Regions from separate parts of the Fundidesulfovibrio magnetotacticus genome, predicted to be linked through region 1. Evidence: predicted binding sites of a transcription regulator. Region 1 holds the regulator's gene; each other region holds the start of a gene.
The links. The regulator sigma-54, encoded in region 1, starts transcription at its own class of promoters, with help from an activator protein. The targets are predictions, from matches to a motif close to CTGGCACGGNNNNTGCTT.
Positions count from the first base shown of each region.

Region 2: a site for sigma-54 is predicted at 1,150-1,167, ahead of NNJEOMEG_RS03450 (PEP-CTERM sorting domain-containing protein). Genes of this name have one in related genera too.
Region 3: a site for sigma-54 is predicted at 3,971-3,988, ahead of sqr (type III sulfide quinone reductase, selenoprotein subtype). Genes of this name have one in related genera too.

Region 1 is NZ_BLTE01000014.1:120,297-129,972, reverse strand. Features, by position in the region: gene NNJEOMEG_RS21180 (UshA-like (seleno)protein family 2) at 1-39, shown strand, start outside; gene dapA (4-hydroxy-tetrahydrodipicolinate synthase) at 74-952, shown strand; gene NNJEOMEG_RS20750 (DUF2087 domain-containing protein) at 1,333-2,157, shown strand; gene NNJEOMEG_RS15060 (PDDEXK family nuclease) at 2,272-2,649, shown strand; gene NNJEOMEG_RS15055 (manganese-dependent inorganic pyrophosphatase) at 2,669-3,592, opposite strand; gene NNJEOMEG_RS15050 (PTS sugar transporter subunit IIC) at 3,690-4,370, opposite strand; gene NNJEOMEG_RS15045 (PTS sugar transporter subunit IIB) at 4,453-4,911, opposite strand; gene NNJEOMEG_RS15040 (PTS sugar transporter subunit IIA) at 4,915-5,352, opposite strand; gene rapZ (RNase adapter RapZ) at 5,363-6,244, opposite strand; gene NNJEOMEG_RS15030 (PTS sugar transporter subunit IIA) at 6,360-6,812, opposite strand; gene hpf (ribosome hibernation-promoting factor, HPF/YfiA family) at 6,812-7,351, opposite strand; gene rpoN (RNA polymerase factor sigma-54) at 7,392-8,831, opposite strand; gene NNJEOMEG_RS15015 (KdsC family phosphatase) at 9,116-9,676, opposite strand.
Region 2 is NZ_BLTE01000002.1:80,492-90,167, reverse strand. Features, by position in the region: gene NNJEOMEG_RS03450 (PEP-CTERM sorting domain-containing protein) at 1-1,012, opposite strand, end outside; gene NNJEOMEG_RS03445 (secondary thiamine-phosphate synthase enzyme YjbQ) at 1,788-2,183, opposite strand; gene cobM (precorrin-4 C(11)-methyltransferase) at 2,177-2,962, opposite strand; gene NNJEOMEG_RS03435 (hypothetical protein) at 2,959-3,837, opposite strand; gene cbiE (precorrin-6y C5,15-methyltransferase (decarboxylating) subunit CbiE) at 3,847-5,097, opposite strand; gene NNJEOMEG_RS03425 (Dabb family protein) at 5,228-5,533, shown strand; gene cbiD (cobalt-precorrin-5B (C(1))-methyltransferase CbiD) at 5,521-6,804, opposite strand; gene NNJEOMEG_RS03415 (cobyrinic acid a,c-diamide synthase CobB) at 6,810-8,237, opposite strand; gene NNJEOMEG_RS03410 (helix-hairpin-helix domain-containing protein) at 8,265-8,534, shown strand; gene NNJEOMEG_RS03405 (NikL family nickel/cobalt ECF transporter subunit) at 8,546-9,298, opposite strand; gene NNJEOMEG_RS03400 (DUF4198 domain-containing protein) at 9,300-9,676, opposite strand, start outside.
Region 3 is NZ_BLTE01000001.1:174,841-184,516, reverse strand. Features, by position in the region: gene NNJEOMEG_RS00890 (hybrid sensor histidine kinase/response regulator) at 1-1,377, opposite strand, end outside; gene NNJEOMEG_RS00885 (response regulator) at 1,594-1,950, opposite strand; gene NNJEOMEG_RS00880 (helical membrane plugin domain-containing protein) at 1,988-2,635, opposite strand; gene sqr (type III sulfide quinone reductase, selenoprotein subtype) at 2,647-3,882, opposite strand; gene NNJEOMEG_RS00870 (hypothetical protein) at 4,385-4,678, shown strand; gene NNJEOMEG_RS00865 (fused MFS/spermidine synthase) at 4,741-7,287, shown strand; tRNA gene NNJEOMEG_RS00860 (tRNA-Thr) at 7,347-7,422, shown strand; gene NNJEOMEG_RS00855 (hypothetical protein) at 7,762-7,974, opposite strand; gene NNJEOMEG_RS00850 (hypothetical protein) at 7,998-8,558, shown strand; gene NNJEOMEG_RS00845 (PEP-CTERM sorting domain-containing protein) at 9,076-9,676, shown strand, end outside.

The DNA.
Region 1 (9,676 bases):
CAGGGCGTGGAGGACCCGGGCGACAAGCAAGCGAAGTAGCCACCGGGCGCTTCGAATCCATCGGAGGTCGGCAATGCAATTCACTGGAGCTTTCACCGCGCTCGTCACCCCGTTCAAGAACGGCCAGGTTGACGAGGACGCCTACCGCGCCCTCATCGAATGGCAGATCGAACAGGGCATCAACGGCGTGGTCCCCTGCGGAACCACGGGCGAATCGGCCACCTTGTCCCACGCGGAGCACGCCAAAGTGATCTCCATCTGCGTGGACCAGGTGAAACGCCGCGTGCCCGTGCTGGCGGGGGCCGGCTCCAACAACACGCGGGAGGCCATCGAGCTGACACGTTGCGCCAGGGAGGCCAAGGCCGACGGCGCGCTGCTCATCACCCCCTACTACAACAAGCCCACCCAGGCTGGGCTCATCGAGCACTTCGCGGCCATCGCCAAGGAAGTGCCCATGCCCTTCATCGTCTACAACGTGCCCGGGCGCACCTCGGTGAACCTGCTGCCGCAGACCGTGGCGGCCCTGCGCAAGCGCGCCCCCGAAGTGGTCGGCATCAAGGAGGCCACTGGCAACCTCTGCCAGATCTCCGAGGTGATCGAGTTCTGCGGGCCGGATTTCATCATCCTCTCCGGGGACGATTTCACCGTGCTGCCCACCCTGGCCATCGGCGGCCACGGCGTGATTTCCGTGGTCTCCAACGTTGCCCCCGCCCTCATGAGCGGCCTGTGCAAGGCCTGGAAGGACGGCGACACGGCCAAAGCGCGCGAACTGCACTACGCCCTCGCGCCTCTCAACCGGGCCATGTTCATGGAGACCAACCCCATCCCCGCCAAGACCGCTCTTGGCCTCATGGGGCGAGTCACCCCCGAGTTGCGCCTGCCCATGGTGAACATGGGCAAGGAGAACGAGGCCAAACTGGCCGACGTGCTCAAGAAGGCAGGCATCCTCTAGACGCCCCGGACACGCGAACCATGGCGCGCGGACGAAAGTCCGCGCGCTTTTTTGTTGGAGCGTTGCAGCCTCCCCCTCCCCCCCACGGACCGGGGACACCCCTTGCCCGGAACCGAGACTTCGGTCCAGAAAATTCCCTCGCGTCTGAGGCCTTCGCTGCCAGCAGTGCGCTTCAGCGGCCCGGCAGGGGCTTGCCATGGCGGCCCCGCTTTCGTATAAGCGCTCCCGGTCGGCAGTTCACCCAGGCGTCGCCGCCCCGCGAGGGGTGCTAAACCTGCCCTTTCCCTCCACTCCCTCGACACCTTGTCCCCGTGCCGAGTCGGAAGACGGCGACCACCGGCGATCCCCCCGTGGGATAGGCGCGTCCGAGAGGATGAGCGATGTCACGCATTCCTTTGCCCTTTGCCGTGGGCGACGTTTCCGCCCTGGCCAAGTCCCTGCGTTCCCAGATGGATTCCCTGGGCCGCATCCCCAGCCACCTCGAACTGCTCAACATGCTCGCCCGCGCGGGCGGTCGTCGCAATTTCCAGCATCTGCGCGCCGACCCACTGGATGCCAGGGCCGCCCAGGGCGTCGGATCGGCTTTGCCCGACGCCCCCGACTCCCTCGACCCGGCGCAGGGCCCGGAAGCCCTGGGCGCTTCTCCGGGCGGGTCTGAGCAACACGGCGCTGTCCTGGCTGAAACCCCGCTCGGCGGCGGATACGGCGTCGAAGCGGCTCCACGCGAAGCGGAAGTGGCGCGCGCGGGCATGGGCGCGGCCCCGGCGGCTCCCGTCCGGCCGGATGGCCAGAACGCCCCGGCCGCGGCCAGCGCCACGAACGAGGCGGGCGAAACGGTGCCCCCCGGCGCGCGCAACGCCCGTGACGCGGCGGCCCAGGCCCGGCGATTCAGACGCCTGACGGGCTATTTCGACGCCCAGGGCCGCCTGATCCGCTGGCCGGGCAAGCACAGCCACCGCGAACCCTGCCTCTGGGCGCTCTGGGCCAGGGTGCCCGCCGGGCGCGACATGGACGAGCCCGGAGTCAACGAGGTGATCCGCCAGGCCCATCTCTTCGGGGACCACGCCCTGCTGCGCCGGGAGCTCTTCGACCACGGCCTGCTGGCGCGCACGCCCGACGGCCGGGTCTACCGGCGCGTGGAGCGCGCGCCCGGCCCCGAGGCCCTGGAGTTGATCCGCGACCTCGCCGCACGTACGGCAGGCTGACGAAGGGCGCGAACGGACGCGAGCCCGGCCGACCCCGGCCGGGCTCGCCTTGTTCCCAGGCGGCGTTACGTTTCGAGAGAAACGGCGGAACCTCCACGGAGGCAGAGCCTGGGCTTGGCGCAACGGGCCGACGCGCGGCACACCTACGGCGACTATCTGGCCTGGAAAGACGACGAGCGTTGGGATTTCCTCCCCGGCGAGGCCCACGCCTGGACGCCCGCGCGGTCGCGGAGCCACCAGCAGGTTGTGGTGCGTCTGGCCAGCATCCTGGCCTACCCCCTTGAGGGCAGGCCTTGCGAAGTCTTTGTGGCCCCCTTCGACGTGCGCCTGCCCGAGCCGGGCGAGAGCGACGAGGCCACCAGCTCCGTGGTCCGGGTGACGGCCCTGCCAGGGGTGTCCATCGACCTCCCGCGCGTGTTTAGGGAATCGGCCTGGTCCCGGACGCAAAAAAGCCCGGAGCGGTTTCCCGCCCCGGGCCTGATCAATCCTTAAGCGTGCTTTGCGGCGGCAATCAGCCGGCGAAGACCTTCTCGAACTTGGGAACCACGTCCTTCTTGCGGCTCATCACGCCGGGCAGCCACACCGAGGCGCCGGCGGGCTTCACGCCGAAGGCCTTCTCGACAACGGCGGCGTCGTCGGTGACGATGAGCATCTCGGAGCCTTCCTTCATGATGTCGGTGAGCAGCAGGAACACCGAGTGCAGGCCCTTCTCGCTCTTCACCTTGGCGATGTCGGCCTGGAGGTCGGCCTTGTACTTGTCGAGGATGGACAGGTCCACCACTTCGAGCTGGCCGATGCCCACGGCGGTGCCGGACATGTTGAAGTCCTTGTAGTCGCGGAAGACCAGCTCGCGGATGGGGGTGCCGTCCACGGCGGACTTCACCTTGAACATCTCCATGCCCAGGGCCATCATGTCGGAGACGCCGGCGATCTTGGCCAGCTTTTCACAGGCGGCCTTGTCGGCGGGGGTGCAGGTGGGGGACTTGTACATCACGGTGTCCGAAAGGATGGCGCACAGCATGATGCCGGCCATGGCCTTGGGGATCTCGATGCCGTAGAAGTCGTACATGCTGGCGATCACGGTGCAGGTGCAGCCCACGGGCCAGACCCACATTTCCAGCGGGTTGGGGGTGGTCACGTCGCCCAGCTTGTGGTGGTCAACGACGCCCAGGATCTCGCCCTTGGCGAGGTTTTCCAGGCTCTGGGCCAGGTCGGAGTGGTCGACCAGGATGATCTGCTTGCCCGCGCCGTCGGTGACGATCTCGGGAGCCTTCACGCCGAACTTCGAAAGAACGAAATCGGTCTCGGGGTTGGTCTTGCCCTGGGCGGCGGCGACGGCTTCGATGCCGCGCTTGCTCATCAGGTCGGCCACGGCGATGGCCGAGGCGACGGAGTCGGTGTCCGGGTTTTTGTGTCCAACGACGTACGCTGCCATGATCGGATCCCTCCTGAGGTGATGTGCGAAGTTACTTTGGGGAAAATATCACAAAGGTCCGCCTTTGCCAAGACCTTCGTCCCGCGCCGTGCGAGCCTTATGGGATGATCCGGCTGAACACCGCGAGGAACGCGCCTGCCAGCACCACCGCGTAGGCCGGGCGGTGGCGCAGCGAGAGCACCGCGCCGATGCTCCCCACGGCCCACAGGTGCGGCCACGTGAGCTTGAGTTCCGACAGCTCCGGGGCCAGCAGCGGCAGCCCCAGGTGCGCCAGGGCCAGAAGCCACGCCAGGGCCAGGGTGAAGGCCGCCATGTTGATGGGGAACATCACCAGAATGGAGCGCCGGGTCATGGCGGCGGGACCGCCCGGGCGGCCCGGATTCTTCACCCAGAGCACGAAGCTGTTGAAGCCTTCGTTGCAGAAGACGCGGTGGTAGTTCTCAAGCCGCGAAAAGAGCCTTCCCAGCGGAAGGCAGGCCACGATGAGCACTGCCGCAACGGCCGGAGACGAGATGCCGTAGAGATGGAGCGCCGCGAGGCAGGCCAGAGTGGGGGCCAGGGCGTTGGGGGGAATGATGGTCCCGGCGGGGATGACGTCCAGCCAGAGCAGCTCGAAGAACAGGCTCACGCCCAGGCAGGCGGCCCAGTCGCCCGTGAAAAGGCCCCAGACGAAGCCCAGGGTGAGCGGCCTGTCCAGGAGCGGCAGATTGATCAGGAAGCGGAAGCTCGAAAAGAGGGCAAAAAAAAAGCGTTGGCCAGGATGAAGGTGATGGAGGATGCGGGCAGTTCCATGGGTTGTCCGGGGCGAAGCGCTTTCGCCATCTATGCACCAATCGGCGGGAAAAGGAAAGCGCGGCGCGTCAGCCCGGCAGGTCCACGGGATCGCTGGGGATGCAGCGGTAGTCCAGGTTCACGCCCTTGCCGCGCAGAAAGTCCAGGCAGGTTTCGTCTTCCTTGCTCAGGGCGATGTGCTGGCAGACCTGGCGCTTTCCCGGGCCGTAGTGCAGGTTGCCCAGGTTGAGCTTCCGGAAGTCCAGCCCGGCCTCGAAGGCGCGCCGGGCGTCCGGGCAGGAGGCGAAGAGCACCAGCACGTCCCTTTCCATGAGCCTGCGCGAGTCCAGATATGTTTGGACCTCGGCCACCTTCACGAAGGAGAAGTCGATGCCCAGCGGGATGGCGATGGACATGATCTGCTGGCGCAGTTCGTCCTGGGCCAGTTCGTCGTTGGCCACCACCATGTAGCGGGCGTCGGTGAAGGGCAGCCAGGATTCGATCACCTGACCGTGCACCAGGCGGTTGTCGATGCGCACCCAGAACACGCCCTACTCCCCCGCCACCTTCTTGCGCAGGATCTCGCCCGCCACCACGATGCCCTGCACCCCGGCGGTCTTGGCGTCGGCGGCCAGCTGCGAAAGGGCTTTGGTGCGCGTGGAAAGAATCTTGATGAGCATGGGCAGGTTCACCCCCGTGACCACCTCCACCAGGCGCTGCCCCATGAGGGACAACGAGAGGTTGGTGGGCGTGCCGCCGAACATGTCCGTGACGATGATCACGCCGCCGCCCGAATCCAGGGCGCGGATGTCGGCGTCGAGCTGTTTCACGGTCTCGGCCGTGTCCACGCCCACGTTCACGCTTACGCAGCGCACGTCCTGCTGGGGACCCAGGATCATTTCCGCGGCCTTGAGGAGTTTGTCGCCGTAGTCGGTGTGGGTGACGATGATCACGCCCACGGATTTGCGCGCTTCGGTCTGGTCGTTCATCTTGGTCGGATCAGCCCTTTTCGATGTGTCGATGTTCAAGCGTCATGGTGTAGCCCGCCTCGCGCAGGCTGTCAAAAACCGCCTCGGCCACGGCCACGGAGCGGTGACGGCCGCCTGTGCAGCCCACGGCCACGGTGAGCCGGTAGCGGCCTTCCTGGGCGTAGAGGGGCAGCATCTGCCGCAGGAAATCCACCAGCCGGGGCAGGAAGGCCTTGCCCTGGGGGGATTCCAGCACGTAGTCCACGATGGCCTTGTCCTGCCCGGAGAGGGGCTTGAGCCCGGCCTCGAAATAGGGGTTGGGCAGGAAGCGCAGGTCGAACACCAGGTCGGACTCGGCCGGGATGCCGTATTTGAAGCCGAAGCTCATCACGTGCACCTTCATGGCCGTGCCCTGGCCCTCCAGGAACATCCATTTTTCCTGGAGCTGGCGGCGCAGGTCGTGCACGGAGAAGCCGGTGGTGTCCATCACCAGATCGGCGGCGTCGTGCAGGGGGGCCATGCGTCGGCGCTCCTCGTCCACGGCCTCGCCCAGGCCGTAGCCCTCGGACTCGTAGGGATGGGGCCTGCGCGTGGTGGCGTAGCGGCGCATGATCTCCTGGGTGGAGGCCTCCACGAACACGATCTGGATGTGGCTACCCGAAGCGCGTATCTCGCCCAGGGCGGTTTCCCAGCTGTCGTCCAGGTCCGTGGCGCCCAGTCCCAGGGCCAGGCCCCGGTGGCGCACTGCCGCCTGCCCCTGGAAGAGGCTGGCCAGCTTGGGCATGAGCACGGGCGGCAGGCCGTCCACGCAGAAATAGCCCATGTCCTCGAAAACGTTGAGGGCCGTTGATTTCCCGGACCCCGACAGGCCCGTGATCACCACCACGGGCAGATGGACGCTCGCTCCCGGCATGGCATCGCTCCTTGTGAAAAGTCCCCGCCGCGTGGTCGCGCGGCGGGGACCGGCCTATCACACATCGCGTCCGTTTGCGTGACGAAGCCGCCGGCCCTCACGGGGCCCGGCAGGTTCACGCGTGGCTGGAAAGCACCTTCCAGAGAGCCTCGTGGTCGGCTGCGTCCAGGAAGGAGCGCCGGAAGCCCTCGTCCGAGAGAAGCCGCGAGATCTGCGCCAGGATGCGCAGGTGCATGCCCGCCACGTGTTCGGGCGCGAGCACCAGGAAGAAGATGCGGCAGGGCTTGTGGTCCAGGGATTCGAAATCGATCCCCGCACGGCTGCGCCCGGCCACGATGACGATCTCCTTGAGCGAATCCATCTTGCCGTGGGGAATGGCGACGCCGTCGCCGATGCCCGTGGTGCCGAGATTCTCCCGGTCCATGAGCACGCGCAGCGCCTTTGCCGGGTCCACGTCCGGGAAGGCGGCGGCCACGGGGGCCACCAGCTCCGCGAGAACGTCGGGCTTGCCCCCGGCCGCCAGGTCCTCCAGGACGAAGTCCTTGCGCAGGTATTCCCCCAGGCGCATCAGAGGGAAACCCCAGGATCGATCAGGCCGTAGTCGCCGTTCTTACGCTTGTAGAGCACGTTGACGCGCTCGGTTTCGGCGTCGAGGAACACCAGGAATTCGTAGTGCATGGCGTCGAGCTGCTCGGCGGCCTCTTCAACGCTCATGGGCTTGGGGCTGTACTTGTCGGATTCCTCGATGGCGTGGACCTTGCCCTCGGTGGTGAAGCTCACCACGCCCATGGTCACGTCGCCCTGGGTGGCCTTGCGGCGGTCCTTCATCTTCTCGCGCAGCTTGCGCAGCTGGGCGTCGAGCTTGTCCGTGATCATGTCGATGGTGGAGTACATGTCGTCGGAGCGCTCGTGGGCCGAGATGTGCATGGCGTCGGCGTCGATGACCACGTCGGCGATCTGGCGGGTCTTTTCAACGGAAAGAGTGACCACCACTTCGGCGTTGTCGGAATTGCTCATGTACTTGGAGAGCTTGTCGAAACGCTTGGCAGCATATTCCTGCAGGCCGGGAGACGGCTCGAAGTTCTTGAAATTGAAAGCGATATTCATGATGACCTCCGGGGGTGACGCCGCGTGGCGGCGGATTTGACTACAAAACGTCCTTGCGCTTCGAGGAGGACTCGATGCCCATGGCCATGCGGTACTTGGCCACAGTGCGCCGCGCGATGTTCACCTGCAGGCGCTGCTTGAGAATCTCCGCGATCTGTTCGTCGCTGGTGGGCTTTTTGGGGTCCTCGGCCGAGATGAGCTGTTTGATCACGGCCTTGACCGACTCCGAACCCACCGAGGAGCCGTCGTCGAGTTCCAGCGCCGAGTTGAAGAAGAACTTGAGCTCGTAGATGCCGTGCGGGGTGGCCACGTACTTGCTCGTGGTGATGCGGCTCACGGTGGATTCGTGCATGCCGATGTCGTCGGCCACGTCCTTCAGGATCAGGGGGCGAAGCCGCGTCACGCCGTCCTCGAAAAACTCGCGCTGAAATTTCACTATGGATTCGAGCACCTTGAACAACGTGCGCTGGCGCTGATAGAGGCTCTTCATCAGCCACTGGGCGCTGCGCATCTTGTCCTGGAGATATTCCTTTTCCTTGTTGGCGCTGGAACGGCCCATGTCCTCCATGTAGTAGGGGGAAAGCTGGAGCTTGGGCAGGCCGTCCTCGTTGAGCACGATCACGAAGTCGTCTCCGTATTTGTACACGAACGCGTCCGGGCTCACGTACACCGGGTCCGGCGAGCTGAAATGCGAGCCGGGCATGGGGTCGAGCGTCTGGATGATCTCCAGATACTCCTTGACCTCCTCCATGCTCAAGCGGAACTTTTTCGCCAGGGGCTTGTAGCGCTTCTTCTCCAGGTCTTCCAGGTGGTCGCGCACGATCTCCAGGAGCACCGGGTCCGTGTAGCCGTACACCTCCAGCTGCACCAGCAGGCACTCCTGGGGCGAACGCGCGGCCACGCCCACGGGATCGAGCCGCTGCAGCACCTGGATGACAACCTCCACCTCTTCGGGAGTGACCGCAAGCACCTGGGCGAGTTCCTCCGCGCTGGAGCGCAGATAGCCCCCGGAGTCGAGGTTGCCCACGATCTCGTCCGCGATGGCCTGCTGCCGCGCGTCCAGGGGAGAAAGGCTGATCTGCCACGCCAGGTGGCCTTCCAGCGAGGGCTTGGCCGTGAGCCTGGCCTCGAAGGACATGCCCTCCTCGGGCGTCTCGTGCTCGCGCACCGTGGCCTGGCGCGAGGTGGAAGCGAAATCGCCCAGGTAGTCGTCCCACTCGGCCGTCTTCATCAGCTCGCGCTGCATGGCCCCCTCCTCCTGGGTGGGGTCGGGGGCGTGGGAGTCCTCGGCGATGGTGGGCTCGGGCCGCTCGTCGTCGAACTGGGTCTCTTCGAGCAGCGGGTTCTCCATGAGCTCCTGCTGCACCGTCTCCACCAGCTCCAGACGGGAAAGCTGCAACAGCTTGATGGCCTGCTGCAACTGGGGCGTCATCACCAGCTGCTGCGAAAGCTTGAGTTGCTGCCTGAGCTCAAGTGCCATCGTGCTGTCGTCTCCTTGTGGATTGGACCGGGCGGCTAGCAAGAAGAATGCCGGACGCCCGCCTAGCCCGGTGGTTATGCACCAAAACCGAACCGGAAGCAAGACTTGACGGCTTTTTCCGTGAAGCGCCAAGGACGGCGGGGGCGGACGAACGGGCAGTCCGGGGAGAACCTTCCGGCGCGCAAAGGGCTTCGCCCTCCGCACTCCCGGGTGGCTTCGCGGGTTTCACCGGGTTCTGCGCGGCCGGACAGGCGGCCATCGCCGCATTTCGCCCGACGTATCGGCTACAGGGCGATGTCGCGCCAGAGGGCTTCGCGTTTTCCCTGGGCGGTGAGCAGCAGGCGCACGGCGTCGCGCACCGCGCCGTGCCCTCCGGGCAGGCGGGAGACCCAGGCGGCCAGGCGCAGGATTTCGGGCTGGGCGTCGGCGGGGGCCATGGGCAGCCCGGCCCGTCGCATGGGCGCGGCGTCGAGCCAGTCGTCGCCCATGTAGGCCAGGTGCGGGAAGTCGAGGCCGCGCTCGGAGAGGATGCGTTCCAGGACGGGGAGCTTGCGCAGGTGGCCGCCGTGGAAGGCCGTGACGCCAAGCTGCCGGAGCCGCTCCTCGGCCTGATGGTTGGGCAGCCCGCTCAGGGCGGCCACTTCGATGCCCGCGCGCTCCAGGAGCTTCAGGCCCATGCCGTCGGGGATGGAGAAGCACTTGAGGGACTGCCCTTGCTCGTCCAGCCAGAGGCGGTTGTCGGTGAGCACGCCGTCCACGTCGAGCACGAGCAGGCGCACGTCGCGGGCCAGGGCCAGGGCGCGGCGGCTGAGGCCGGGGCGCGCGGGGCGTTTGAAGGGTCGCAT
Region 2 (9,676 bases), on a different contig from region 1:
CGTTGAAGTCGCCTGGATCCAGTCCTGCTCCAGTTTCTATGCCGTCGACACGAAATTTGTTGACGCCTGTTCCGCTAAAATTGAAGTCCTGCGTCCATGACCAATCCTTTGCAACCTGAAACAGGTCTCCGGAGCTGTCGAAGGTGTAAATATTGTAGAGACCGTCTCCGATGTTCGGCAGGTTGATTGCTTGTATCAGTGCTCCGTCGTCTGTCTTATAGTCGTATCCGACGGCCACTACAGGGTCGATGTATGTCATCGTGCCTGGTGTCGACTCCACTGAAAATCCATATTCAACAAGCGGTGCTCCGGGGGATGTTGTAATGTCCACGGAGGTCGGCAGGTACGGGTCATCTTTCCCGCCTGATCCGCTGGATGTGAAATTCGCAATGGCTTTGTTCAGAAAGGCGGTCCCCGAATATTCGTAGTATGCTGTCTGTTGGATGAGTTGGCTTCCCACGAGGGTTACCGGGACGAGTCCCCCCCTTGCAGTGAAGTTAGACCCAATTGAATTTGTGGTCGCGACTACAAAGTCATACGAAAACTTGTCAGCGATTGGTCCTTGGAGCAGGCCTTCGATGGAAAGGCTGGCGGCATTCCATGTGTTGTCGGACGCAGGTTTGAAATAGTTGCTTATAAATGACACCATTGATGTGTTTGCGTATGAATGTGTTGCACTGTCCATCAGGTCGCTTACAACGACAGAAGATTCTTTTATGCTGCCCATCTCTGCGGGCTTCCAGATGGGATCAATTGTTGATGTCGCGTTCTTTGTTCCTGTCGAGTTCCAGTACTGGCCAGAGTTCGCTTGGCTTGAGTATGTTCCTGTTACTATGTTGCTGAATGTTATTTCAAATGTTGCATTGCCAGTGAAGTTTCCCTGGATAGGTTGCGGAGTGGCCCCTAGAATGCTCAGCTTGTCAAAATTGTATGTAAAGTTAAATGTGCTGCTTGTCTGGGCATGGGAGCATACCGGGACAAGGAGCATGGCGAGAAAAAGGATTGTTTTCATTCGTTGTCTCCTTGGGCGTGGCTTGTTCCTGGGTGTACTCTGTATGTGTCTGTGGTGATGAAAAGCAATGCAATTGAGAAGCCACCAGACAAGATTAGTCTGATCTGGTTTTGTAGTACGCGAACTGGCTCTGTCCTAAGCAAATATTGTTCCTGGAGGATCGGCAAATAGACCTGAAAACCTGGCTCTGTTGAAGCCGGGCGGATGTGCTCAAGGTGAAACCGATGGCTGAAGTTCGCGACGAATGCCTGCCTTTTGCCTAGGATCAATGGACATTTTAGCGGTTTGCGGCAGAGTACGTGTGTCTGTCGCGACATACCGGGGCATCTCGAGGATGCCTTGAGGCGGTGGGATTTGAGAAGGGAGGGGGAAATGATTCGTGATTCCCCCATTGTCTGGGATGGTTGAGAATCCAGATCGGGCCATTCGTCCAGGGGCGGGGGTGTAAACAAACTCGACTATCGTGGAAAACTTCTCGACCCTTTTGGTCGCTGAGGTGTGTCGTCATGCCTCGCATCAACGGCTTCGAAGTGTGGTTCAGAAGATGCGTTTGCCCGGCTTTTCCGCCGCGCCCGCGCAGGCCCCGGCGATGTCCTTTTGAAGCGGGGAGGCGGGCGTTAACGCGGCTTGTCGGGGCCGTCGCTCCGGGGGAGCGGTCGCGGGCCGCAGGGACCGGGCAGCTCCCGGGCAAAGGGCCAGGCGTTGGAGAAGGCCCGCCCGGTTCACGCTTCCGGGGTGAGGAGCGACCCCGCGCGGGCCTGCAGGCATGGTCCGCCTAGGTCCCGGTCCACTGCGCCCAGAGCGTGCGCTCCCTGGGGCCGTCGAACTCGCAGAAGTAGACGCCCTGCCACGTGCCCAGGCGGATGCGGCCGCCTGAGACGATGAGCGAAAGCGACGGCCCCATGAGGCTGGCCTTCACGTGGGCGTCGGAATTGCCCTCGGCGTGGCGATAGCCGCCGCGCTGGGGCACGAGGCGCGCCAGGATGTCCAGCATGTCGCGGGCCACGTCGGGGTCGGCGTTCTCGTTCACGGTGAGCCCGGCCGTGGTGTGGGGGCAGAAGAGCGTGAGCACGCCCTCGCTCCAGCCGTTGGCGGTCGCCAGTTGCTGGAGGTCGCGGGTGATGGGCTTGAGCTCCTCGCGGCGCAAGGTAGTCACGGTGAGGGTCAGCATGGGGTATTCCGTCCGCTGTCTTCGCGGGCCGGGCGCGCGCCGTGGGCGAAGGCCGGGTCGTAGAGCTTCGAGCGCGTCCCGGCCTGGTGGCCGGGCAGCACCAGGAAGAGGGTCTGGCTGGTGAGGCCGCGCGCGCGCACCAGCTCGGGGAAGTCCCGCACGGTGGAGAGGTGCAGCTCCTGCTCGGGCCAGCCCACGCGGTGGGCCACGGCCACGGTGGTCGCGGGGTCGTGCCCGGCGGCCAGCAGCTCCTCGCGCACGGCCTCGGGCATGTGGGCCGAGAGGTAGACGGCCAGGGCGCTCTTGTGGGCGGCCAGGGCGCGCAGGTTCTCGGCCTCGGGCACGGGGGTGCGCCCGGCCAGGCGCGTGAGCACCAGGGTCTGGGTCACCTCCGGGGCCGTGGCGGGAATGCGCAGGGCCGCCGAGGCCGCCGAGGCCGCCGTGACGCCCGGCACCACGGCGTAGTCGATGCCCTCGGCCTCCAGGAGGCGGGCCTGTTCGGCCACGGTGCCGTAGAGGGCAGGGTCCCCGGCCTGGAGGCGCACCACGAAGCCGCCCGCAAGCACGGTGTCGCGGATGGCGGCGTGGGTCTCCTCCAGGGTCATGGAGGCGCTGTCCAGGATTCTCGCGCCGGGCGCGGCCATGTCCGTGACGGCCTTGGGCGTGAGCGAGCCGGGATGGATCACCAGATCGGCCCGGGCCAGCAGTCGGGCGGCCTTGAGGGTCAGGAGCTCCGGGTCGCCGGGTCCGGCCCCCACGAAGTGGACGCGGGGGGTCACGGGTGGCGCTCCCCGGGGCGGCTGGAGAGCTTGTTGTAGGCCCAGGTGAGGGCCACGGCGTAGAGGGCCGCGCCGATGCCCAGCAGGGCGTTGTAGAAGGGCGGGGCGGCCAGCGCCAGGCGGATGCCCAGGGTGGCCAGGGCGTAGCCGGAGTTGCGGAACACGGCCAGGTAGCCCGGGATGTAGCGCTGGGAGAGCAGCACCAGGAGGATGTCGGAGAACACGAGCACGGTGTAGAAGGTCTCGAAGAACTCGAACGTGTGGTTGCCCGTGAAGCCCTCGAGGATGGCCCGCCCGCCCAACAGGGCGAAGAGCGCCAGGAGCGTGAGCGCCACGATCTTCTTGGAGGCGATGAAGCTGTAGCGGGCCTGCCCCGGCCGGGCCTTCTCGGTGCGCTGGCCCTGGTCGTGGGAGAAGATGAGCCGGGTGTAGACGCCCAGCAGCGCGAAGATCACCAGCGCCCCGGAGCCGTCGGAGACGATGCGCAGGATGGGCGTCCAGTCCGCCGTCACGTGGATGGGCTCGGGCAGGTTCACAAGCTCCTTGAAGGCGTTGCGCAGAAGGATCAGCGAGAGAATCTCGAACTGCTTCACCATGGACTTGGAGAAGGAGCAGGGCAGCGCGAAGATGAGCCCGATCACCTCCATGATGAGCACCAGCGTGAAGGCAACGGAAACCGCGTTGAAGTGATGGTCCGGCGTGACGTTGGTGAGGGGCGAGGGCAGCATCCCCTGGCGCTTGAGTTCGATGCCCGCCAGGGAAACCAGGAAGATCACCACCAGCGCCCCGGAGATGGCCCGCTCTGTCCTGGGGTTCTCCCAGAAGCGGGTCATGGGCTCGAAGAGGTTGGTGGCTGTTTCGTAGAGCGATTGCATGGGCTTATCCTAGCACGTTTGAAGGGGTTTGTCCGCCCGGACGATGAACACCGGGTTCAGGGCGGCGAGGCGCTCGTCCCCGGCCAGGGGCTGGCCCAGGCTGGCCTGCGCCTGGAGCGTGCGCGTCGGCCAGCCCAGGGCCGCGAAGCGCTCCCGCAGGAGCGCCAGGGAGCCCAGGAGCACCACGGCCGCCACCACCCGACCGCCGGGGCGCAGCCTGCGGCAGGCCTCGTCCAGCACGGCGGCGCCTTCGAGGGAGTCGCCCCCCAGCGAGCCGCCGAGGAAAATACGCTCCGGGTCCGGCAGGTCCGCGAAGGCCCCCGGGGCCTCGCCCAGCACGGCCCGCACGCTCCAGGCCCCGAAGCGGCGCACGTTGCGCAGGATCATGGCGTGGCGTTCCGGGTCGCGCTCCAAGGCCCACACCTGCCCGGGGCCGGCCAGTGCCGAGGCCTCCACGGCCACCGAGCCGCTGCCCGAGCCCACGTCCCACACGGTCATGCCCGGGGCCAGGCCCAGGGCCGCCAGGGCGCAGGCGCGCACGGGCCACTTGGTGATGAGCCCTCCCCGACTCTCGTAGTCCTCGTCGGGGATTCCCAGGCGCGGCGGCCCCTGGGGGGCCTCCGGGGCGCGGACCACCGCCACGTTGAGCGCCGCGAAGCGTTCCCCGGCGGCCTGGGCCGGGGTGAGGCGGCGCACGCGCTCCCCGGGCGAGCCCAGGTTTTCCAGGACGTCCAGGACGGCATGGTCCAGGCCGCGTTCCAGGAGCAGCCGGGCCAGCGCGTCGGGGGCGCTCTCGGGGCCGGTGAGCACGGCGGCGCGGCCTTGGCGGGCCAGGGCGTGGAACAAGGGGCCGGTGTCGTGGCGGCCGTGCAGCGAGACTGCGGGGAGGTCCTGCCAGGGCAGGCCCAGGCGGGCGCAGGCCGCCTGAACGCTGGTCACGGCCGGGAAGAAGCGCAGGCCGTCCGGGCCGAAGCGCTCCAGGAGCGTGGCCCCGATGCCGTAGAAAAGGGGGTCGCCGTCGGCCAGCACGGCCACGCGCAGGCCCTTGCCGCGCAAGGCCTCCAGGCGGTCCAGGGCCTGGAAGAGGGGGGCCTTGAGGGGCACGCGTTCCCCGGGCGGACCAGGGAAGCGTTCCAGCAGGCGCGCGCCACCGGCCAGCGCCTGGGCCGACTCCAGGGCTTCCTGGGCCGCCGGGGCCAGGGGCTCGCCCATGCCCAGGCCGATCACGTGAAGGGGAGGGAGGTCCGACGAAGCGTGCATGCCCTGGCTGTAGGGCCTGACGGCCCCGGCGTAAAGGGGGGAGCTGTTGACGCGCCCCGGGGTGGCGTCCTAGAAACCGGCGCAGGCGCGCCTCGCCGCGTCCATCCAGACTTTCCCCAAAGGAACCGCCATGATCAAGCACATCGTCATGTGGACTCTCAAGGACGAGGCCGAAGGCCGCACCAAGGCCGAGAACGCCAAGAAAATGAAGGAACTCCTGGAGGCGCTGCCCGGCAAGGTTCCGGGAGTGATCGACCTGGAAGTGGCCCTGGGCGGCATCTTCGATGCCGTGCCCGCCACGGACATCGCCCTCTACACCACCTTCGCCTCCAAGGAAGACCTCAAGACCTACGCCGTGCACCCCGAGCACCAGGCCGTGGTGGCCTTCATCAAGAGCGTGGCCGCCGAGCGCCGCGTCCTGGACTACGAGCTGTAGCCCTCGACGAGGAGCCCCTCGTCGAACCCGAAACAGACGATGCCCACGCGCGGCGCGTTTCCCGCGCGCCGCGCCCCCGCTTCCAGGAAGCCCCGCGCCGCCTCCAGGGCCCGTTCCAGCACGCGGGCCGCGAAGGCCCCCCGCAGCTCCCCGGGCACGATCTCCAGGGCGTGGCGGGCCGTGTTGGCCGCCGCCACGGCGCGGGCTGACGCCGGGTCCGCCCCGGCCTCGCGGGCCAGACGGGCCAGCAGGGCGAAGTCCGTGTCGCCCGAGCGGGCGTGGGTGTATGCCTGCCCCTGGGCCATCTTGGCCAGCTTGCCGAAGAAGCAGCCCCAGACGATCTCCTCGAAGCCCAGGCGGGCGGCCTCGCCCAGGGAGTGGGCGAAGAAGTCCGCAGCCTGGACGAAGGCCCGTTCGGGCAGCTCCGGGCGGCGCGCCATGAGCAGGCGTTCGCTGCGCCGCCCCGTGGAGAGGGCCGCCGTCTTGTCCCCGCTGGCGCGGGCCACGGCCAGGCCCGAGTCGATGGTGGCCTGCCAGGCCGCGTGGCTGAAGGGCTTCACCACGCCCTGGGTGCCCAGGATGGAGATGCCCCCCGTGATGCCCAGGCGCGGATTGAGCGTGCGCCGGGCCAGCTCCTCGCCGTGCGCCACCTCCACCGTCAGGCGGACCAGCCCGGTCCGCCCTGTCCCCGCTCCCGGTCCGGCGACGGCCCCGTGCCCGTCGTCCGCTCCTTCGCCGGTGAAGCCCTTGGCGTCGGCTCCGGCTTCGGCCAGGGCCTCGCGCGCGGCGGCCTCGATCTGGGCCAGGGGCGCGGGGTTGATGGCCGCCCGGCCCACGGGCACGGGCAGCCCCGGCAGGGTGACGCGGCCCACGCCGGAACCGCCCTCCACGATCACGGAAGTCTCCGCGCCGGGCTCCAAGGACGCCACGCAGCGGATGCGCGCGCCGTGGGTGGCGTCGGGGTCGTCCCCGCCGTCCTTGACCACCTCGGCCCAGGCGGTGCGGCCCGCGAGGCCGGTGCGGTCCACGGGGACCACGAGGCGTCCGGCTCCGGTATCGGCGAGTCTCGCGTCGTCGGGGTCGTCGGGGCGGGCGTCCGGGCGTGCCCCCTTGGGAATGGCCGCCCCCGCGCCCGGGGGCAGGGGGATGTCCGCCGTTTCGAGCGCGCGCCCCGTGAGCAGCAGCGTGAGGGCGGCCCGAGCGGCGGCGGCGGCGGCCGAGCCCGTGGTGAAGCCCTGGCGCGGCGCGCCCTGATGATGCCGCCTGGACACGGCGCTCAGCCCCCGGCGCGGCGCATGGCGTCCGCGAAGGCCGGGGCCAGCCCGGGGTTGGAGGCGAAATGCAGGTGCACGTAGCTGCCCAGGGCGTTGCCCGCCAGGAAGCCGCCGGGGCCTGGCAGGGGGCCTTTGCGCCCGGAGATGTCGTAGGCCCCGGGCAGGTTCGGGGCGGATTCCAGGCTGGAATAGTGGAATTCGTGGCCCCGGGCCGTGGTCCCGGCCGGGCCGAGGGGCGTGTCGCGCACGAAGCGGGCCTCGCGGTAGCCCAGGGCGGCGAAGCGCGGCCCCATGCGCGCCGCGCAGGGGAACGCCCCGGCCATGGGCCAGCGCCGTCCGGCGGCGTCCACCAGGGAGTCCATGAGGGCCATGAAGCCGCCGCACTCGGCCAGCACGGGCCGCCCGGAGGCGCAGAAGGCGCGCAGGGCCTCCAGCATGGTCCGGTTCTCCGAGAGGGTGCGGGCGTGCAGTTCGGGATAGCCCCCGGGCAGGTAGAGCCCGTGCAGGGATTCGGGCAGTCGCGCGTCGGCCAGGGGAGAAAACGGCACGATTTCCGCTCCGGCGGCTTCGAGCAGGCGCAGGTTCTCCTCGTAGACGAAACAGAAGGCGCGGTCCCGGGCCAGGCCCAGGCGCACCCGTTCTGCCCCGGAGGCGGCCGCCGGGTCGGGCTCGGGCATGTCCGGAACGGGAGCGTCCGGCGCGGGGACACGCGCCGCGAGGGTGGTGGGCGCGTGCGCCTCCTGGGCGTGCTCGGGCAGGAGCGCCAGGAGCCGGTCCAGGTCGATGCCTGCCTCCACCCAGTCGGCCAGGCGCTCCAACCAGCCCGGACGGTGCTCCAGGTCCTCGGCGGTGACGAGGCCCAAGTGGCGCGAGGGCAGCGCGAGGGATTCGTCGCGCGCGAGCATCCCCAGCAGCGGCACACCGGTCGCCTCCAGGGCCTCGGCAAGCACCTCGCGATGCCCCGGGCCGCCCACGCGGTTGAGGATCAGGCCCGCCACCCTCAGGCGCGGGTCGAAGCGCGCGTAGCCGGTGGCCAGCGCGGCCACGCTCTGGGCCATGCCGCGCGCGTCGGCCACCAGGGCCACGGGTGCGCCCAGGAGCCGGGCCATGTGGGCGGCGCTGCCCGGTCCGCCGGGAGGCCCCGTGCCGTCGAAGAGGCCCATGGCCCCCTCGATGAGGGCCAGGCCCGAGCCCCGGGCGTGGCGGGCCAGGAGGGCGCGGTTGGCCGCGTCGGGGAGCATCCAGGAATCCAGGTTGTGGCTCGTTCGGCCGCAGGCCAGACGGTGCAGGCCGGGGTCGATGAAGTCCGGCCCGGTCTTGAAGGGGGCCACGGCCACGCCGCGACGGGTCAGGGCCGCGAGCAGGCCCAGGGTGACGGAGGTCTTGCCGCATCCCGAAGAGACGCCGGCGACGAGGAGGCTTCTTGTCATGGCGGGCTCATGATAGGGCATGGCCCCATGATGGACAAGCCCACCGAAAAGCTCCTGCGCGCCGTCCCCGGCATCGGGCCGAGCATGGCCCGCGACCTCTGGGACCTGGGCGTGCGCGACATGCAAGGCCTGGCGGGCAGCGACCCCCGGGAACTCCACGACAGGCTCGCCGCCCTGCGGGGCGCGCGCCAGGACCGCTGCGTGCTCTACGTGTTCCGCTGCGCGGTGTACTTCGCGGCCACGCCGCCCGGGGAGCGCGATCCCGAGCGGCTCAAGTGGTGGAACTGGAAGGATTGACCCGTGCGGGCTCAGCGCCTGCGCTTGAACCAGGCGGCCAGTCCGACGAGCCCGGCGATCCAGCCCAGGCCCCCGGCGATGTCGCGCACGCGGTTGCCCTCGGCCTGGGCGGCCAGGCGGGCCAGCTCCAGGCGCAGCGGCGCGAGCTTCTCCTCCACGGCCTTGGCGGCGGCCCGCTCCACCAAGGCCTGGAGGCGCGCCTCGTCCAGAGGGAGGGCCGGGGTCGCCGGTGCGGCGGCCGACCCCGGGGGCGAAGCGGCCTGAGCGGACGCGGCCGGGGCGGTGTGCATCCGGCCCGGTTCTGCGGCCGCGGACATGGCGGCCCCGCCGGATGCGGCCGCCCCCGGGGGCGCGACCGCCTGGGGCCCCGCGACGCCGCCGGGCGCGACGGCCGGAGCCCGGCCCGGCCCGTCGGGGGGAGACGAGACCGGGCCGAGGTCCGCCGCCGTGAGGGTGTAGTCGGCCTGGTGGCCGTCACCGGCCTTGAGCACCAGGGTCAGGGGCGGGGTCAGGCCCGGGGGCAGCTCCAGTCGGAAGCTGCCGTCCTTGCCGGTGCGCGCCGTGGCGGCCACGCGTCCCGAGGCGTCGCGCAGCTCCACGGGGCAGGCCTGGGCCTTGCTCCCGTTGGCGAAGTAGCCCTCTCCCGTGAGCGCCCCGGCCTCGGCCACGGCGAACACGTTCACCTTGTGAGCCAGGGCCGCGCCGGGCCGGAAGAGGAGCGCGGCCGTCAGCACGGCGGCCGCGAAGGGGGTCCGGGCGGCCACGCTATCTGCCCGGCGCGGGGTGGAAGTAGACCCAGAGCACGCCGCCCAGCTCCACGGCCTTGTCCTTGCCGTCCTTCTTGAACTTCGCGTCGTCGTCGGCAAGCACGGCGAAACCCCACCAGCCCGCCCAGGGCACGGTCCAGGTGAACACGCCGTTGGGGTCGGTCTTCACGGTCTGGGTCACGTAGGCGTCGTCGGGGGCCTTGAGCGCGCCGTCCTTGTTGAAGAATTCCACCTCCACCTCGGCGTTGGCCAGGGGCTTGCCCTTGAAGAGCGCCTTCCCCGTGAAGGAGTTGCCCGCGTAGAGCGCGAAGGGCTTGGCCAGGGGCACGATTTCCAGCTTGAGGCCCAGGGGCTTGTCCCAGCCCTCGTCGTCGC
Region 3 (9,676 bases), on a different contig from region 1:
GACGATGGCCCAGCCCTGGCGCAGGCGCTCTGGGTCGTCCCTGCGCAGCCCGGCGTCCACCTTGTAGACGCCTCCGTCCAGGGAGGTGAGCAGGCCCTTCACGCCGTGGGACATGGACCCGAGCATCAGGCCCAGGGAGGTGAGGTGGTCCTGGAGCTGGCGGATCTGGGTGATGTCGGTGGAGATCTCCATCACCTGCTCGATCTCGCCGGTTTCGCCGTGCACGGGCGCCGTCTGGATGAGCACGATGCGCTGCTGGCCGTCGCGTGTGGTCACGGCGGTTTCCCACTGGTGGGACTGGCCGTCCTCGAAGGTGAGGGTGATGGGGCACTCCTGGCAGGGGTCCTCGCGGTGCTTGAAGAGCTCGAAGCATTTGCCGCCGCGCGTCTCGCCGAAGTCCTGGCGGAAGCGGCGGTTTGCTTCCACGATGTTGTGCTCGCGGTCCACCACCTCGATGGTGCAGGGCACGGCGTCGAAGAGGCGCATGAACTTCTCGCGGGCGTGGCGAAGCTCCTCCTGGAGGCGCTCCACCTCGGTGACGTCCACGCTCATTTCGATCACCAGCTCCACCATGCCGTCCTTGTTCAGGATGGGGGCGGTGTGCACGATCACGGGAACGTCGTTGCCCTGGGCGTCCAACAGGGTTTCGCGGCTGCGCTGGCCCTTGCCTTCCTCGATGGTCTTGGCCACGGGGCAGGCGTTGCCGCTGCCGTGGCGCCCCGAATAGACCTCCCAGGAGTTCTTGCCCACCATCATGCCCAGACGTTCGCCGTAGAGCTGGTTGACGGCCACCACCTCCAGGTAGCGGTTGTGGATGGAGATGAAGCAGGGCAGCTCGTTGAAGTAGCCCATGCCCTCGTCGCAGGTCTCGGCAAGGCAGCGCATGGCCGAGGAGAGGCCCTCCACCACCTGGCCCACGGCCAGCTGGCGTTCCAGCTCCACGAGCTTGGCGGACTTCTCCTTGACGATGCGCTCCAGGTTCTGGGTGTGCTCGCGCAGCTGGCGGCGCATGGAGATCTTTTCGGCGGCGCGCTTGAGGGCGCTGATGAGCAGCTCGTCCCGGATGGGCTTGGTGATGAAGTCCAGGGCCTCCCGCTGGAGGCTCTGGACCACGAGGTCCATGTCTCCGTGGCCGGAGATCATGATCACCTCGATGTCCGGGTTGTGGGCCTTGATGCGCCCGAGGAGTTCGATGCCGTCCATGCCGGGCATCTTGATGTCGGTGAGCACGATGGCGGGCCGGAACACGTCCAGCGCCTCCAGGGCCTCGGGGCCGTTGGCGGCGGTGTGCACCTCGTAGCCCAGGTCGGCGATGGAGAGCCCGAGGATTTCGCGGATGGCGTCCTCGTCGTCCACGAGCATGACTTTTTCGGACATGGTCGCTCCTTCTTGCGGCATGCATTCGGAGAATGCGCGCCCCCCGGGAGGAACCATACCCCGAGGGGAGGCCGTCGGCAACCGTGCGTTGGGATAGCGGAGCGCGGCGGGAGGGATTGCCCGGCCGGGCGCGCAAACGAAGACGCGGGCCTGGGGTGGGGTCAGGCCCGCGTCTCGCGGATCGTTGTCCCGGGCTGCGGCCCGTCGGTTAGAGGGTTAGTCGCCGATCATTTCCTTGACCAGCTTGAGGGTCTTCTCCGTGTCCACCGGCTTGGTGAGCACGGGAACGTTCTTGGTGAGAACCGGGGGGCGGGGGCCCACGCCGGAGATCACGATCACCGGGATTTCGGCCAGCATGGGCTCCTGGCGCAGCTTCACGTAGAAGAGCGTGCCGCCGCGCGCGGGCATGTCCATGTCCAGGGTGATGAGGTCGGGCTTGTGCACCTGGGCCATTTCCAGGCCCTCGACGCCGTTCTTGGCGCCCACGGTGTCATAGCCGGCTTCCTCGAAGACGTCCTTGAGATAGGAGATGATCTCGGGGTCGTCGTCAATGATGAGTATCTTCTTGGCCATAGCTACCTCGCGTTTTCGCGGCCGCGCCGCTTGGTTGTTACTTCAGCTTGCCCAGGGCCTTGACCATCTCCATGGCCACGCCGATGCCGTTCTTGACCTCGGAGTCGGACAGGGCGCCCACGACGCCGAACATGCCCACCGGCTTGGCGTTGGCCAGGTCGATGTTGGCGGGCATGTCGGTGATCTTCTCGAGCAGCGCCAGCATCTCGGGGTTGGACATCTTCTTGAGCAGGCCCAGCAGGGTGACGAAGCTGTCGCCCATGGCCTCGATGTCTTCCGGCCCGTAGTGCTGGGCCACCTTGGCGCGCACCTCGAGCATGGCCTCGTAGGTTCTGAACACGCCCCGCTGCTCCAGGGTGCCCAGGTAGCGCACGGTGTTGTGCAGGGCGCTCTTCATCATGGGCTCCATGGTGTGCCACATGTCGATGATGGTTTCGAGCGCTTCCAGTGCCCAGGTCAGGTTCTTCACGTTGACCAGGACTTTCTTGACGAGAGGCATCACGTCTTCCAGCTGGAAGCTGTCCTCCACGTCCTTGAATTCGTTGACCATCACATAGAGAGCCTGCTTCATGATCGGGTTCAGGTCCCGAATCAGGTCGTCCATGGGCTCCCTGGCCTCGCGCATCACGGCCAGCTCGGCTTCGATCTTGCCGAGTTTTTCGAGTATGAGGTCCTCTTTGCTCATGATGACCGCTCCTAGAACTTGCCGGGGCGCTTCTTGCCGGCCATGAACATCTGGGGTTCGAGGGGCAGGTCCTTACCCTTGAGCATGAGGTTGAAGTAGACCCACTTGAACATCATCTTGCCCCAGTAGTTCATGTAGGACTCTTCCAGCAGGCCGAAGGGCCCGATGCCGGGGAACGGATACTTGCCCGGCAGCGGCTCGACCTTGTAGTTGAAGTCGATGAGGGCGGCCTTTTCGTAACCGGTGACGATGAAGCAGTTGGAGTGGCCGTCGAACTCGGGGCGGGGGGCCAGGCCTTCGATGTCGCGGTGCAGGTTTTCCACCAGCACGTCGGCCTCGAAGTGGGTCACGGAGCCGGCCTTGGAGGTCGGCACGTTGGTGGCGTCGCCCAGGATGTACATGTTCTCGTAGTCGGGCGATTTCAGGGTGTGGTGGTCGGTCTTCATGTAGCCCATGGGGTCGCCGATGTCGGAGTCGATGATCACCTGGGAGCCGAAGTTGGGCGGAATGGCCACGAGCAGGTCGAACTCCACCTCGTCGCCCTTCATGGATTCCATGACGCCGCGCTCGGCGTCCACGGCGGCGATTTCGAAGTTGGGCACGATCTTGATGTTCTTTTCTTCACAGATTTTGCCCAGGATGGAGGCGGCCACGGGCTTGGTGAACGCGCCCGTGAGCGGGGTGACCAGCTCGATCTCGATGTTGTGGCGGGTGCCTTCCAAGGAGAAGAACCAGTCGGCCAGGAACAGCCACTCCAGGGGGGCCACCGGGCACTTGATGGGCATTTCGGCGATGTTCAGGCAGATCTTGCCCTTCTCGAACCGGGCCAGCTTGTGGGCCAGGTCCACCGCGCCGTTGGGGGTGTAGAAGTCGTGGATGTTCTTCTTCCAGCCGTCCATCATGCCTTCGATCTCGTCGGGCATGATGCGGCAGCCGGTGGCCACCACGATCCAGTCGTAGTCGTGCTTGCCGTTGGTGGTGGTGATCACCTTGCCGACGGGGTCGACGTTGGTGATCTCCTCGTTGACGAAGTCCACGCCCTTGGGGATGAAGCTGGACAGGGGACGGATGCAGTCCTTGATGTCATAGATGCCGAAGGGCACGAACAGCCAGCCGGGCTGGTAGTGGTTGACCGTGTTGCGGTCGATGATGGTGATCTTCCACTCTTTCTCGTCCAGCTTCTGGCGCATCTTGTTGGCGATTATGCAACCGCCGGCGCCGGCTCCAAGAATCACAAGCTTTTTCATGACCTAACGGCTCCTTCAATTGGTTTGAACCTAGGTTCGACGTATTCCCCAGGCGTCCCGGGGGAGTCCCCAATCCACGAAGCCCATAAAGCAGGGGGTGTGCCAGGAAGCGGATGGCAAACTTGTTGAGTTATTCTAAGGTATTGATGAAATCGTCAACTGCCTGAGGGTTTGGCCCGGGCAGCAACGAAAGTTGACGCGGACCCCAGGGGCGGAGCGTGGATCGGCTTGGATTCTGGCGCGACCGGACGTGCAAAGGATGTTGCAGGCGTCAACGTGTGTTGCGCGCAAGCAGGGGCGTCTCCCGGCAGGGCGCTCGGCGCCGTGCGGAGTTCGTGCGAAATTTCTCGAAACAAGGGGTGTTGAGGGCGCGCCCAGCCTGTCCGGGAGAGGGGCGTGCCCCATGGCGCGCGCCTCGCTCCTTGCGTCCCGGCGCGTTGGGCGCTATCTGTCCAAGAGGCGGGAAGCGCGCATCGCCTCAACCCCAACGGCAAGCGGACCCATGGCCGACGACGCGACAAAACGGTTCCTCATCGACAACATCGACGACGAGACCCGGCGCTGGCTGCACGACTACTGCACCTGGAAGCGCCGCAAGGTCGCCAGTCCCGGCGAGTTGTCCATCTCCTTCCTCAAGTCCTACATGGACGCGCGCCTCTACGACTACTATTTCATCCAGCGCAACTACTCGACTCTCGTGCCGCTGCTCGACGCCTACAAGCAGTCCCACGGCGAGGTTGACGGCGTGACGGCCCTCATCGGAGATCTTGCCCCCACCATCCACGGCAGGGCCTGAGCGTGGCGCGGCCCCGGCGGACGTTCCCTGGCGCTCCGCCGCGTCCGGTCGCGGTGCCCCCCGTGGTCTGCGCGCTGGTGTTCGCCACCGGCGCGGCCGCCATGATGGACCAGATTGTCTGGCAGCGTTACCTGGCCCGCCTCCTGGGCGGCGACGCCTCGGCAACGGCCGTGGTGCTGGCCGCCTTCCTGGGCGGGCTCTCCCTGGGTTACCGGGCCTTCGGCCGCCTGGCTCAGCGCGTGCGGAACCCCTACAAAGCCTACGCACTAGCAGAGGGCTTCATCGGGTTGTGGTGCCTGGCCTTTCCCGCCCTGTTCGCCGCCGTGGAGCAGGCCTCGGCCGGGTTGTCGCTCACGCCTCCCTGGGGCCTGGCCCTGCAAGGGCTCGCCCTGGCGGCGGTGCTGGTGGGGCCGCCCACGGTGTGCATGGGCGCCACCGCACCCTTGCTCACCCAGGCCCTCAGCCGCGACGTGGCGACCTCCGGTGCGGTGCATGCCAGGGTCTACGGCGTGAACACCGCCGGAGCCTTCCTGGGTGCGGTGGCCGCGGGGTATGTGGCCGTGCCCGAGCTGGGGCTGCCCGGCACGTTGGTCTTGGCCGCGTCGCTCAATCTGCTGGCCGCCGCGTGGTTCGCCCTGGCGCGCGACCCCGTTCAGGCCGGGACCGCCGCGAGCGTCGCCGCCTCTGCCTCCTCCGGTGGGCGCTCGCTGGACGAGGAGGGCGGCCCGGGAGCGGGGCCGCCGTCGCCGTCCTCTCCCGGGCGCGGCCTGGGGTTCGCCCTGATGGGGCTGGCGTTTCTCAACGGCTTCCAGTCCATGGGGCTGGAAAACGTGCTGGTGCGCTTCGTGGCCCTTTCGTCGGGCGGCTCGGCCTACGCCTTCACCATGGTGGTGGGGATGTTCGTGCTGGCCATCGCGGCGGGCGCGCTCCTCGCTGGCCGATTCGCCCGGCTGGGGACGCGCGCTGTCTGGCTCAACCAGATGGCCATCGCGGCCCTGCTGCTCCTGCTGTTTCCATCGCTGGACACCTGGCCTTACTGGGCGCACCGCCTGCGCCTGCTCTTCGCGCCGGACCTCGCCGGTTTCTGGGCCTGCCAGGCCGCCGGATTCGCAGCCCTTTCGCTGGCGGCGGGGGGGCCCGCCCTGCTCATCGGGGCGGCCGTGCCCCTGGTGTTCAACCGCCTGCGCAGCGATCTGGCCACGGTGGGCAGCCTTTCGGGGCGCATCCTTTGCGCAAACACGGTGGGCAACCTCACGGGGAGTCTCGCGGCGGGAATCCTCCTGCATCCGCTGTTGAACAACGGGCAGATCTATCTGCTTTGCGCCGTGCTGTCCCTGGCCGGGGCCTGGCTTGCCGCAAGGGAGCTGGGCCCGCGCACGCGGCTGACCACGGGCCTGGCCGCACTTGCCGCCCTCGCCCTGATCCCCGCCGCGCCGGGGTACGATGCCCAGCGCTTCATGATGGGCACGTTCCGTTTGCAAATGCCCCTGGCGTCCTCCTGTGTTTCGCCCAAGACGTTCTTTGATGAATTTCACGACGGCGTGGAGCGTCTCTTCCAGGAGGACGGTCCGGAAGGCACGGCGTCCGTGCTGCGCGCTCCTCGGCAAATCTGGCATTCCGAACAACCCCTTGCGGTGTTCGTCAACGGCAAGTCCGACTCCTCCACGGTGGCGGACATGTCCACTTTGCGCCTGCTGGCGCACATTCCGGCGCTTCTCGCACCCTCTCGCGGCCGGTCGCTGGTGATCGGCCTGGGCACGGGCGTGACCTCCGGGGAGCTTGCGCGGTATGCGGACGCGTCTTCCATCGAAACGGCGGAAATCTCCTCCTCGGTCATCAAGGCGCTTCCGCTTTTCGCAGCGTTCACCGGGGGCGTTCATAGGGAGCCCAGGCATCGCCTGCTGCACGGCGACGCCTTCCGCATCCTGGCGCGCTCCGCGGACCAGTGGGACCTGATCGTCTCCGAGCCGAGCAATCCCTGGGTTCTGGGCGTGGACGCTCTCTTTTCTAGGGAGTTCTACCGCCTGGCCGACCAGTGCCTGGCTCCGGGCGGAGTGTTCGCGCAGTGGGTCCACGTCCACGATGCCTCGGCCCAGGTGCTCGGGACCGTGATCTCCACCCTGCGGGAGCGGTTCCCCTGCGTTCGGGTGTTCATGACCCAGGCGAACGACCTGCTTCTCCTGGCTTCACGGGAGGATCTGGCCCCCGGGGTAACAGCGGCGGGAGCGCTGTGGGCGGCGTCGCCCGGCGTGCGCGCGTCGCTGGCGGAGGCGGGGATCTGCTCCCTGGAGGCGCTTCTGGGCCGGGAATTCCCGCTCCCCGCACTGACCGGGCCGGTGCAGACGCTCGACAAACCCATGCTGCATTACATTGCGGGCCGGAATTATTTCATGGGGGCGCGTGTCTCGGAGCGCCAGTTGCTGTCGGGCGCGCCGCTGAACGCCCAGGGGCTGCTCGAACGATACGTTTCGATCCGCCCGGAGGGCCGGCTGGAGCGCGCGGAAGCGTCGGCGATCCTGTCCTCGGCCGTGGACCGCCGGGGCGAAGAGGCGACACCCCTCCCCTTGGAAAAGCAGCTCGAGGAACGCCTGGAAACCATCATGCGCTGAAGACGTTCGATCCAGTTGACTTGGAGGCGTATTGCGCCTAATATGCCTTTTTGCCCGACGCCAGCGTAGCTCAGTTGGTAGAGCAGCTGATTCGTAATCAGCAGGTCAGGGGTTCGAGTCCCCTCGCTGGCTCCAGAGATGATAAGGGTTCCAGGGTTTCATGCCTTGGAGCCCTTTTTCGTTGGGCGCATTTTGTCCCCCACCTGTCCCCCAATCTCAGATTATACGGGGTGAAATCGGGTGAAACTTTTTCCGCCAATCCTCCTCCTGGTCTCCTGTCCACGAGTTTGTTTTGACCTACCTTCCCCTACCGCCGCCCCTCGCGCGTAGTGGTGACCTCTTGGTGTCGTTTCGCGGCCACGCCAACGGGGCGGGAAACGAGCAACGGCCCGCCTCCAGGTGAGAGACGGGCCGTCCGAGCGTTCGGTCAGCGTCGTTTTTACGCCGTGCCTGGATCGGCCAGTTTGGGCGCGGTCACGCCCTGGCCTTCTGCACACGTAGATGCTCTGGGAAGTCTTGGTCCGGGGCCGGGCCTTCGGGCATCTCGCGGATTGCCTTCCCGACGCGGCAAAGCTGTTCCTTGGCGTCTTTCAGGTAGCTGGCGGCGAAGTCCTCGAAATTCGTCAGGTTGAGGAACCGGGCCAAGGCCGTTGACCACCGCTTGGGCGTTGCGTATCTGGCTGGCATGGAGATAGACTCTGGAGGAGAAAATGCTTGCCCATGCTGTTCAGCAACGGCGTCCAGCCAGATTGAAGGCTGTTCACAATCGGCTAAAGCTACGTCATCTTCTGACCCCGGCCAAGGTTTGGCGCAGATCCTTAAACTCCATCCTCAAGGGTGATGACCCATGGTCACCCTTAACCCATGTAGCCAACACGGCCGGTACTGTGCCGCTCGGCTTCATGAGTCGAACGTTTCTCATTAGCTGGGCAAAACTCAAGAAGCAGTTAGGTGGTGGAAAGTTCTCCAACGGGAATGGACGTTTTGGTGTCGTCGGCCCAAGCGACGAACCATTCCTCTCACGGATTTTCGCCACAAAGGATCGCACCCGGCTCGTTTTAGTAGATCTTGCTGCAAGATCTCCCCAGGAGGCCCGTGCAGTTTTCGCTAAGTTAGCAACGCTTCAAACTGCCACCCTGGGTGGTCCTCCTCTGGCGAAATCCATGCGCTCGGCCATGAATCATTCCGTCGAAGTTTGGCGCGAGGTGGCTTCGGATGTGGCTGATGGAATTGGAGTGCAGTTGGCAACCCAAGAACCCAACAAGCCGTAAGCGAGGCGGGTATGCGCTATGTCGGTCCAATACTGGCAGCCGTCTGTGTGCTAGTGCTGATTAACTCGTTTCTTAATTCAATCGCGCATGAGCGGGGTGATCTATTTATCAGTTTGTCCACGCAAGATTGTTGGGAACGGGCTGGTCTTAAAGATGAACTACGGCACAGGTGCCTGGATCAGGAGTCCCGTTGGCAAAAACTCAACCGGCGCATGTCATGGTGGAAGTAGATTCGTGTTCCCAGTCTGCCCTCGTACGGACATGACGACCTCGCTGCCAACGTCAATCTGACCTGAACGGATCAAGCTTACCCAACCAAGGCCCCTCCCGGAAGCCGTCGCCCGACGATAACGTGTAAGCCTTGGAACGAAGGCTTACACTTGGCTGTCGCTTAAGTTTACGACTGGAACGGTCAATGCGCCCCGCGTGTTCGCAACCATATGATATCATTCACTATGACCGAGTGAACACATTTTGCATGATCGCTCCACATAACATTTCGTTTTAGGAGATCCCCATGCCTAGGCGTTCCCTAGATGCCGTGATCCTAATAATCCTGGTCGCATTACCGTCGATCGCCTTTGCAACCTCCAACTACACCGTACAGGATCTCGGACGAGGGTATGCCGTCAGCATTAACGATTCGGGGCGTGTGGTTGGGAGTCTAAATACAAGCCCAGGTAATTCTCCCCTCCCATTTGTATACAGCGGCGGCGTGTACTCAATCATAAGTGTTGGGGCAGGAGATTATTATGGCCAAGCAACATCTATTAATAATAGCGGGATTGTTTCCGGGAACTATGGAGTAATTGAAAACAACTCAGTCTCTGGGTATGGAAACTTTTTGTACAACTCAGCAACAGGAATATTGACCAATATAAATTTAAACGGTGTCAACACTTATTCAGACTCTCGGATTAATTCCGTCAATGACAGCGGACACTACACAGGTGCAATGCACTTTGAAAATAATCCTGTATACCAGATGCCATTTGTCAGCGATGGGTCTAGCTTCAAAATGTTAAGCACTCTTTCAGGATTTGGCGGAGAAGCATTCTCTATAAACAATAACGACGTTGCCGTTGGCATGATCGCAACAGAAGAAATAGTCGATGGGT